Regions from separate parts of the Muribacter muris genome, predicted to be linked through region 2. Evidence: riboswitches for the same ligand, from Rfam matches in the RefSeq annotation. Region 2 holds a riboswitch; each other region holds the start of a gene.

Region 1 (3,279 bases), on a different contig from region 2:
TGCAGAGGCGGGTTATTATGTTTTTCCGTCAGCATTGGTATATGAAACCTTTAAGTATAATGGATTAACACAAGCTCAAGACATTCATAATGTCAAATTGGATAAAATCAAAAGTATCTTTGGTGCCGATGCGGTTTTATACATTGATGTTGAAAATTACGGCGTGAGCTACCAAATTATTAACAGTGTAACGAGAGTGTCAATGAATGCTAAATTGGTTGATACTAAAACAGGCAAAACCTTATGGACAGGTAAAGGCTATGCCAGTGTCGATAGTAGTGATAATAACAGCGGTTTGCTAGGAAATCTAATTCGGGCTGCGGTAAGCCAAGTGATGAATCATATTAATGATAAAAGCTATGACGTTGCCGGTTTTGCCAGCTGGAATTTACTCCGTACAGGTCAATCCCCTAACATTCTTTATGGTCCGTATCATCCTAATTACGGCAGAGATCCTCAGTTAAATAAGACTAAGTAAAGGTCTTAATTTTACTTAAAATCGGTAGTTAAATACTACCGATTTTTTGATTGCTTATTTGCTCACCGCTTTCTGCCAAGTGGCTAACCATTGTTTGACCGTATCAGTTTCGGGCTGATGAAATTCAATTTGGGTGTAATTCGGCAGGGTTTGAAAGAGCGGATCGGCTTGGCTGCTCACCACCGGCTTCATCACATTATGGTAGGAAATCACTTTTTGGGATTCCGGTTGGTGTAAGAAAGCTAAAAATTGCCGTGCCAATTCAGGCTGCTTACTCGCTTTGGTAATGGCAGCGACTTCCGTTTGCACTAAATGCCCTTCCTCAAAATTTAAGGCGACATAATCTTGGCTTTTCTCGTGCCATTGGTGATAGAGCGGCGAAGTCGCATAACTTAATACTAAATCTGCTTCCCCTTTTAAAAACGCACCGTAAGTTTCCGACCAACCTTTTCCAACCGTTACCGTATGTTTTGCAAGGCTTTGCCACGCAGTTTCAGCCTTGTCGCCATAAACTTGATTAACCCAAAACAGTAAACCACGCCCTACGGTACTGGTGCGGGGATCTTGATAAATCACGCGTAAGTCCTGCCTTTCCACCAGTTCTTTCAGGCTTTTCGGCGGATTAGCCAATTTCTGTTTATGGTAGATAAAAGCGTACTCGCCGAAATCGTAAGGGATAAAGGTGCTATTCATCCACGGTTGTTTGAGGTCGAGCGAACTTGTATCCAGTTGATGCGCAATAAATAGCCCCGTTTTTTCGGCCTCCGGCATCACAAAATTATCAATCCCCAGCATAACGTCCACTTTAGTTTTATGTCCTTCCAGACGAATGCGGTTGAACATTGTAACCCCGTCTTCAAAGGGCATAAATTTCACATCGCAACCGCATTGTTGTTCAAACATTTTTTCTAATTTAGGCGCAGGTCCCCATTCCGATGTGAATGAATCGTAAGTATAAACCGTCAATGTTGGGGAGTCGGCAAAGGCGGATAGGGCAAGAAAAAGACCGGAAAGCGGCAAAATTTTGGTAAGTTTCATAAGTGTTCCTTCTAAAATGGAGATAAATAGAAGGATCTAAAACAGAATACGGCGAAATTGTCTGTCTCAAATCCCTACGCTGATATTAGTCAGATCAGGTTCTATGGGTATTTCTCAGCGTGATATATCACGCACCCCAATGAGAACATTCGCATTCTACTATAAAGAAAGCGGAAAATCGCTTAAAATATCGCAAATTTTTCATTTGTCGATTTTGCCGGTCTAACGACCGCTTGTAAAAAGGATCACGATTTGAACGAACTGATTATTACCCTTGAACCGCAGGATAACGTCCGGCTCCAAGCCTTTTGCGGCGCTTTTGATGAGAATTTAGCCCTTATCGAAAAAAGTTTTAACCTCTGCATCGCCCGCAACGCTTTTACGCTCACCTTACAGCCACAACCTGAAACCGACCATTCCCCCCAACTTTTACAAAAGGTTGCCAAGCTGCTACAACAACTCTACAACGAAACCGCCCCTCTAAAAGGCAAAGTAAAAGAGTTAGATCTTGAAGATGTGCATCTTGCCATTCAAGAAAGTCGCTTAATGTTGCAATCTGCCGACACCTCAACGGCGTATGAGATCGCAATCAAAACCAAACGGGGGGTGATTAAACCGAGAGGCGAGCATCAGCAAGCCTATTTACGCAATATTTTACGCCACGACATTAGTTTTGGTATTGGGCCGGCTGGCACAGGCAAAACCTTTTTGGCGGTCGCCGCAGCGGTGGAATCACTAGAGCGTCAAGAAATCCGCCGCATTCTGCTAACACGACCAGCGGTTGAGGCGGGCGAAAAACTGGGGTTCTTACCGGGGGATCTTGGGCAGAAAATTGAACCCTATTTACGCCCGTTGTACGATGCACTGTTTGAAATGCTGGGCTTTGAACGGGCGCAAAAATTGATGGAACGCAATGTAATTGAAATTGCGCCCCTTGCCTATATGCGCGGGCGGACATTAAACGATGCGTTTATTATTTTAGACGAAAGTCAAAATACCACGATTGAGCAGATGAAAATGTTTTTGACCCGTATCGGCTTTAATTCCAAAGCGGTAATCACCGGCGATATTACGCAGGTCGATCTGCCCCGCTCGCAAAAATCGGGGCTGAAACACGCTATCGAGGTGCTGAGCAAAGTGGAAGATGTCAGCTTCAACTATTTTGACAGCCAAGATATTGTACGCCACCCGATCGTAGCGAAGATAGTGCAAGCCTATGATGCGTGGGAGGCGGAAGATGAAATCCGCCGAGAAAATCGCCGTTTGGAAAAACTGGCATTAGAGCAAGAAAAAATTCTCGCACAGGCGGAAAGTTTATAACACAACGGCGTGATCACATCACGCCGTTTTCTGTTTACAGTGCTTTAAGCACATTAACCATTTCGATTGCGCCTAAGGCACATTCTGCGCCTTTGTTACCCGCTTTTGTGCCAGCACGTTCAATCGCTTGCTCGATATTTTCGGTGGTTAAGACCCCGAACATCACCGGTACGCCTGTCTCTAAGCTCACTGCACCGATGCCTTTTGCCGCTTCGTTACAGACATAATCGTAGTGAGTGGTTGAGCCGCGAATAACTGTGCCTAAGCAAATCACCGCATCATATTTGCCGCTTTGCGCCATCTTTTTGGCAACCAGCGGGATTTCAAATGCTCCTGGCACCCAAACGGTGTCAATATCGGCTTCGCTTGCACCGTGGCGAACCAACGCATCTACTGCGCCGGATAATAATTTGTCGTTAATAAAATCGTTGAAACGGGCGCAG
Region 2 (3,279 bases):
GCCATTGTTGCTCGCAATGCGGGTTAATTCCGCTAACGCTTCGTTAAATAACGGTAAAGTCACTTCCAAGTTTACAATGTGAACACCATTACGCGCACCGAAGATAAACGGTTTCATTTTTGGGTTCCAGTAACGAGTTTGGTGACCGAAGTGAACGCCTGCGTTAAGCATATCGCGCATAGATACTTGTGCCATAAAAATTTTCCTTTTGTGAGTTCCCAATGAAATGGGAAGGGTTTAGCCTCCACATACCCTGATAAATCGACCGTTAAAGATTATCTAACAGCACCCCGATAACCAGTTAATGATATGTGTGTGATTTTGGATTAACATAAAAAAATAAACGTTTTTCGTGCAAAATAGCTTAAGCACAAAAAACGGGCGAATTTTAGCAGGATTTTAGAAAAAATCCAGTGATTTTTCACGAAAAATCGGGGCATCTCCCCTGCCCCGATCTATCGACATTAAACAACATTACGCCGCTTTAGCCATTTCAAATTCAATCAGCATCATTAAGATATGAATGACTTTAATATGCACTTCTTGAATACGATCGGCATAGCGGAAATGCGGCACACGGATTTCCACATCCGCCAGCCCCGCCATTTGCCCGCCGTCTTTACCCGTCATCGCAATCACTTTCATTCCTTTGGCTTTCGCCGCTGCTATTGCATTAAGCACATTCTTTGAATTGCCGGAGGTGGACAGTCCAAACAGGACATCGCCTTTTTGCCCCACGGCTTCAACATAGCGGGAAAAGACATATTCATAGCCGAAATCGTTACTCACACAGCTTAAATGGCTGACATCGGAAATGGCAATCGCCGGATAACCGGGGCGGTTTTCGCGATAACGTCCGGTCAGCTCTTCGGCAAAGTGCATCGCATCGCAGTGCGAACCGCCGTTACCGCAAGAAAGTACCTTTCCGCCTTGTTTGAAACTGTCGGAAATCAGCAATGCCGCCTGCTGAATTAAGGCTAAATTGTGTTCGTCTTGAATGAATTTATCTAATACTTCGGCAGCTTCTTTCAATTCTGCCAAAATCTGTTGTTGATACATAACCTGATCCTTTTGCAAAAAATGGAAATTTTCTTACCGCTTGTTCGGCGGAAAAGTGCGGGCAGTCTAACATAAAGCCCCGCCGGATACAGCAACAATCTCCGCATCAATAGGCTGAAATCGCACAGGGCAAACCTGATCAATCGCTTTCTGAAAAATATTGCTCTCAACATGTGAAGAAGATCACATTTTTGATCTTTTTTCGCGCAACCACTTGCGAAATATTTTGGCAGTATTAGACTAAAAATCGTTTAGTCGGGGTGCAATTATTGCTGAGATTATACCCGTGAACCTGATTCAGTTAATACTGACGTAGGGAACTAACTTCAATACTGTCCACCTTTTCGTCAATATTGCTGGTTCTGCTTTTATTCAATAAATAGGAGACACTATGCAATTTTCTCTTTTAGATAAAATCCGCCAAGCCAACCCGTTAATCCATTGCATTACCAATTACGTTGTCGCCAACTACACCGCAAACGGTCTGTTGGCATTGGGCGCTTCGCCGTTAATGTCCGCCAATGTGCAAGAAATGTCAGATATTCAACACTTTTCCAAAGGCTTACTCTTAAATATCGGCACGCTCAATCATTCGGATCTCGATGCAATGATATGCGCCGGACGTGCGGCAAATGCCCTGAACGTGCCGGTTGTGTTAGATCCCGTTGGCGTAGGGGCAACGCCTTACCGCCAACAAGCCATAGCCCATCTGTTACAAACGGTGAAAATGAGCGTTATTCGGGGTAATGTCGGTGAAATTGCCACACTTGCCGAAATAGATTGGCAAGCGAAAGGAGTCGATGCCGGACAGGGGCAAGCGGACTTCGCTGCGATGACACAGGCAGTTGCCCAAAAATATCACTGTATCGTGGCAATGAGCGGAGAAATCGATCGCATCAGCGATGGTAACCGCGTGGTGAATATCCACAACGGCACACCGCTTTTTACCCGTATCACCGGCGCAGGCTGCCTACTCGGTGCAGTATTTGCCGCCTTTTTGAGCGTTGCCGACCAAGATCAAGCCTTCCAAGCGACCATTGAAGCCTGCACAAGTTATAACATAGCAGGCGAGCTGGCAACTCAAGGGATTTTACCGCAGCAATCAGGGAAATTCGCCGTGCAGTTACTTGATTGTCTTGCCACCCTTCGCCCGACAGATATTTCAACACGCGCGAGGGTAAGTGATGAATAAGATCCCTCAAGTGCTGACGATTGCCGGTTCGGACAGTGGCGGCGGTGCAGGTATTCAGGCGGATTTAAAAACGTTCCAAATGCGCCGTGTTTTTGGCACGAGCGTGATTACCGCCGTAACCGCTCAAAATACGCAAGGGGTGTTTGACATTCACCCTATTCCTGTCAAGAGTATTGCTGCACAAATTGATACGGTAGCGCAAGATTTTGAACTCGCCGCCGTCAAACTCGGTATGCTCGGCAGTAGTGAGGTCATTGAATGTGTTGCCGACAAGCTACGCTATTATCAATTTAATCGGCTCATTGTCGATCCGGTTATGATCGCCAAGGGTGGCTCAGCTTTATTAGCCCCTGACGCGATCACTGCCTTGATCCGCCAATTACTGCCTTTAACGGACATTCTTACCCCTAATTTACCGGAAGCGGAAGCCTTAACCGGCATACACATCACCGATCATCGCACGGCAAAACGGGCGGCACAAGCCCTACAAAAAATGGGCGCAAACGCTGTGATTATAAAGGGGGGACATCTTCAAGGGGAGATGAGTACCGATTGGGTGTTTCACCCTGAATTTGAATTGACATTAAGTACCCCACGCTATGACACACCCCATACTCACGGCACAGGGTGTACCTTCTCCGCCTGCATTACGGCGGAGCTTGCAAAAGGCAAAACCGTACAACAAGCGGTCAGTATCACTAAAAAATTTGTCAATGCCGCCATTTGCAACAGTTTAAATATCGGCAAAGGGCAAGGGCCGACTAACCACTGGGCATATCAAGATGAAAGTTAATATTAGGGCTTCACTGCATCTTTACTTTATTGCCGGCACACAGGATATGCGACATTTAAGCGGCGATCCTGCCGATAACTTACTGAACATCTTAAGACAGGCACTAGAGAGCGGCATCAGTTGCTTTCAATTTCGTGATAAAGGTCAATTCTCTTTGGCTGCACAGCCTAAAGCACAGGCAGATCTCGCCAAAAAATGTCGCCGATTATGCCACGACTATCAGATTCCTTTTATT
Region 3 (3,279 bases), on a different contig from region 2:
TTATAGCGGAATTGGGGAAAAATTTCAAATTCTATCTTGAATTGGCAATCGACGAGCGTTAAATTTTGTGCAGCAATATCAATACCCGTTTCTTCTCTCACCTCCCGCAACGCCGTTTGGAAGGGTTGCTCGCCGCTTTCAATCGTGCCGGTTACCGACTGCCAAAAACTCGGTTCGTCTTGGCGTTGCAACATTAACACCCGTCCGCTATGTTGGGCATAAATCACCACCAAAACGGAATAGGGATTTTTATACTTCATTTAATAACGCCTAATTTGTGGGGCTTGGTAAGTGGCAATAAACTGTGCGATTTCGTCTAAATCGTCGGAAAATAAGATTTTTTGGTAATCCTCTGCCGTGAGAAATGCGGATTTCACCATTTGCTCAAACAACATTTTGAGGGGATTGTAATAGCCGCTTTGATTAAACAGAATGCACGGGTTCGGGTTTTGTCCGATTCTTGCCCACGAAATTACCTCGCTGATTTCCTCTAACGTCCCCGGCCCGCCGGCTAATGCAATATACGCTTCGCCCAATTCGATCATTTTTTGCTTGCGTACCGACATTGAATCGACCGTGATTAACTGGGTTAAGCCGGTATGTGCCAATTCCCGCTCCGCTAAAAAAGTCGGCATCACCCCGATAACTTCGCCGCCTTCGGCAAGCACCGTATCGGCAATCACGCCCATCAGCCCTGCTCGCCCGCCACCGTAAATTAAGCGATGCTGATGTGCGACAATCCATTTTCCTAAACGCACTGCCGAGTCTCGATAAACGATGTCGTTTCCCAAACTTGCGCCGCAATAAACGGTAATATTCACGCTTTCCCCTCCAAACGTTGTGTTAATTTGCGTTGATTTTCTTGCATTATCACTGCTAAATCAAGCTGGTATTTCTCGGCTAAAATAAGCAAATTATTCAGCACATCGCCGATTTCTTCCTGAATATGTACTAAACGAGTCTGTTGAGATAACGGCGGTTCATCGGCTCTATCCCGCCCGATTTCATACGCCCGTACCGCTTGTGCCAACTCGCCGACTTCCTCCGTCAAAAAATTCAAGCGGATAAAAGGGGTATAGTCATACCATTGCCGAAGTTTATAATATTCTACCAGCCAGTGTTGATAGGTTTTTAGTCTCATTTTGCCCCTTGTTTCCGAGCCATATTGCGTTTGAAATTCTACACTATTTTCAATAAAAATAATGAGATCTTTATCACAATTTTGTATGAAGGATATTGAGTGTTCCAAGAAAGTTGCTACACTGGTGGCATTAGTCGGGGTGCCTTATGGCTGAGATCATACCCGTGAACCTGAAACAGTTAGTACTGGCGTAGGAAACTAATTATGTCCACATCATATTCCCCTTTATTTTTTACTCCATTCTCGCATTTTCTCTACCCTATTAGACTAACTGTTTTCAGACTATCTTGAGTTCATTCCGTTTATATTCAACTGAAAATAGGAGAAATAGGATGCTTACTTGCCAACAACTCATCCAAGGTAGTTCAATTCATTGGAAAAACTACATCGAACATCATTTTGTGCTACAACTTGCTCAAGGTACGCTGCCCATTATAAATTTCCAACATTATCTAAAGCAGGACTATCTCTATCTTTTCCATTATAGCCGAGCATTTGGGTTAGCCGTTTATAAGGCGGATACGTTTGCTCAAATGAGTGCTGCACAGCAGGTGGTACAATCTATTTTAGAGGAGAGCGAGTTACATATCTCGTATTGCAAGGAATGGGGTATATCAAAGGAAGAACTGCAACAACTTTCCGAAGCCCCCGCCTGCATAGCTTATACTCGTTACGTTTTAGATTGTGGTATGCACGGCACACTCGCCGAACTATATGCCGCAATCGCGCCTTGTGCTTTAGGCTATGCTGAAATTGCCAGAATGATTAATGAACGCCGGCTTAGTCCATCAAATAATCCTTATCAAAAATGGATTGACAGTTACGCTTCTCCAGACTTTCAACATAGTGCCGCACAAATCGGTGCAACGCTAGAACAACTTTGTCAATTTATCACTCCCTCCCAGTTGCAAAAAATCCAAGAGATTTTTACTACGGCTACTCGTATGGAAGTGGCATTTTGGCAAATGGGATTAGATTTAAACTAACTGCTATTCAGCGTTCATCATACACCCGTGCAATGCTAAAGGAGCAACAAATGCAACCGACACAAAACAACCTCAAGCAGGTAATTACCGCGACAATGATAGGTACGACCATAGAATATTTCGATAATTACATCTATGCGATTGCTGCGGTACTCATTTTTAATCATCAGTTTTTTTATAGCGCCGATCCTGTGTCCAGTCAGATCGCAGCACTCTCGACACTTGCCCTGACCTTTATCGCCCGACCGCTAGGTGCCGCATTATTCGGGCATTTCGGTGATCGCTTCGGTCGGAAAAACACGCTAGTCGTCTCTCTGCTTCTAATGGGCTCGGCAACAGTCATTATCGGATTATTACCCACTTATGAACATATCGGTATCTGGGCAACATTACTGCTTTGTTTATGCAGAATCGGGCAAGGCATCGGCTTAGGCGGTGAATGGGGAGGGGCGGCACTGGTCGCGATTGAAAATGCCCCACAGCATAAACGAGGATGGTACGGCACCTTTCCACAGCTAGGTGCACCGATAGGATTATTACTGGCAAATGGCGTATTCTTTGTCGTTAATTGGCTTTTTGGTGATCAGGCATTAGTTGAATGGGCTTGGCGTATTCCGTTTATCTCATCGGTTATTCTCATTTTTATCGGGTTATACGTCCGTCTAAAATTAGTTGAAAGCCCAATTTTTATCACTGCAATAGCACAACAAAAACGAGCGGTAAACTTGCCGATAAAATGGGTTTTCTCCATCTACGCAAAACCTTTTATTTTAGGAATGTTGCTATCCGTTGCCGGCTATGTTTTATTTTATATTATGATTGCCTTTGCTCAAGTATATGCAAAATCACCGGTCGGACTCTCGCCTGCAGGTTATGCGACAGGGTTAGGGCTCTCAAGCGGCACATTGACTTTCCTGTTAATATGCAGTGCTTTTGCCCTTGCATTGACGATCAGCCTTTCGGGATATTATATCGACCGTATCGGACGTAAACAGTGGATGATAATCACCACGCTAGGTGTAACACTCTTTGGGCTATTTATCCCGTTCTTCCTTGAAAATGCAACCACATTAAGACTATTTTTCTTTTTTATGATAGGTATGGGGCTCATCGGAATGGGGTACGGCCCATTAGCCAGCTTACTGCCCGAAC

The links. A riboswitch is a leader RNA that binds a small molecule or an ion and turns the genes downstream of it on or off. The one in region 2 is predicted to bind thiamine pyrophosphate.
Region 1: another riboswitch for thiamine pyrophosphate. It lies ahead of thiB (thiamine ABC transporter substrate binding subunit); the one in region 2 lies ahead of thiM (hydroxyethylthiazole kinase).
Region 3: another riboswitch for thiamine pyrophosphate. It lies ahead of tenA (thiaminase II); the one in region 2 lies ahead of thiM (hydroxyethylthiazole kinase).

Annotation. Positions count from the first base shown of each region.
Region 1 is NZ_SPPA01000013.1:10,154-13,432, forward strand. Features, by position in the region: gene E4T80_RS06805 (DUF799 domain-containing protein) at 1-478, shown strand, start outside; gene thiB (thiamine ABC transporter substrate binding subunit) at 533-1,516, opposite strand; TPP riboswitch at 1,570-1,665, opposite strand; gene E4T80_RS06815 (PhoH family protein) at 1,769-2,836, shown strand; gene ribH (6,7-dimethyl-8-ribityllumazine synthase) at 2,871-3,279, opposite strand, start outside.
Region 2 is NZ_SPPA01000022.1:27,863-31,141, forward strand. Features, by position in the region: gene rpsB (30S ribosomal protein S2) at 1-195, opposite strand, end outside; gene lpcA (D-sedoheptulose 7-phosphate isomerase) at 475-1,059, opposite strand; TPP riboswitch at 1,306-1,395, shown strand; gene thiM (hydroxyethylthiazole kinase) at 1,451-2,251, shown strand; gene thiD (bifunctional hydroxymethylpyrimidine kinase/phosphomethylpyrimidine kinase) at 2,244-3,044, shown strand; gene thiE (thiamine phosphate synthase) at 3,034-3,279, shown strand, end outside.
Region 3 is NZ_SPPA01000001.1:83,193-86,471, forward strand. Features, by position in the region: gene nudB (dihydroneopterin triphosphate diphosphatase) at 1-260, opposite strand, end outside; gene E4T80_RS00415 (LOG family protein) at 261-821, opposite strand; gene E4T80_RS00420 (MazG nucleotide pyrophosphohydrolase domain-containing protein) at 818-1,141, opposite strand; TPP riboswitch at 1,267-1,355, shown strand; gene tenA (thiaminase II) at 1,474-2,127, shown strand; gene E4T80_RS00430 (MFS transporter) at 2,178-3,279, shown strand, end outside.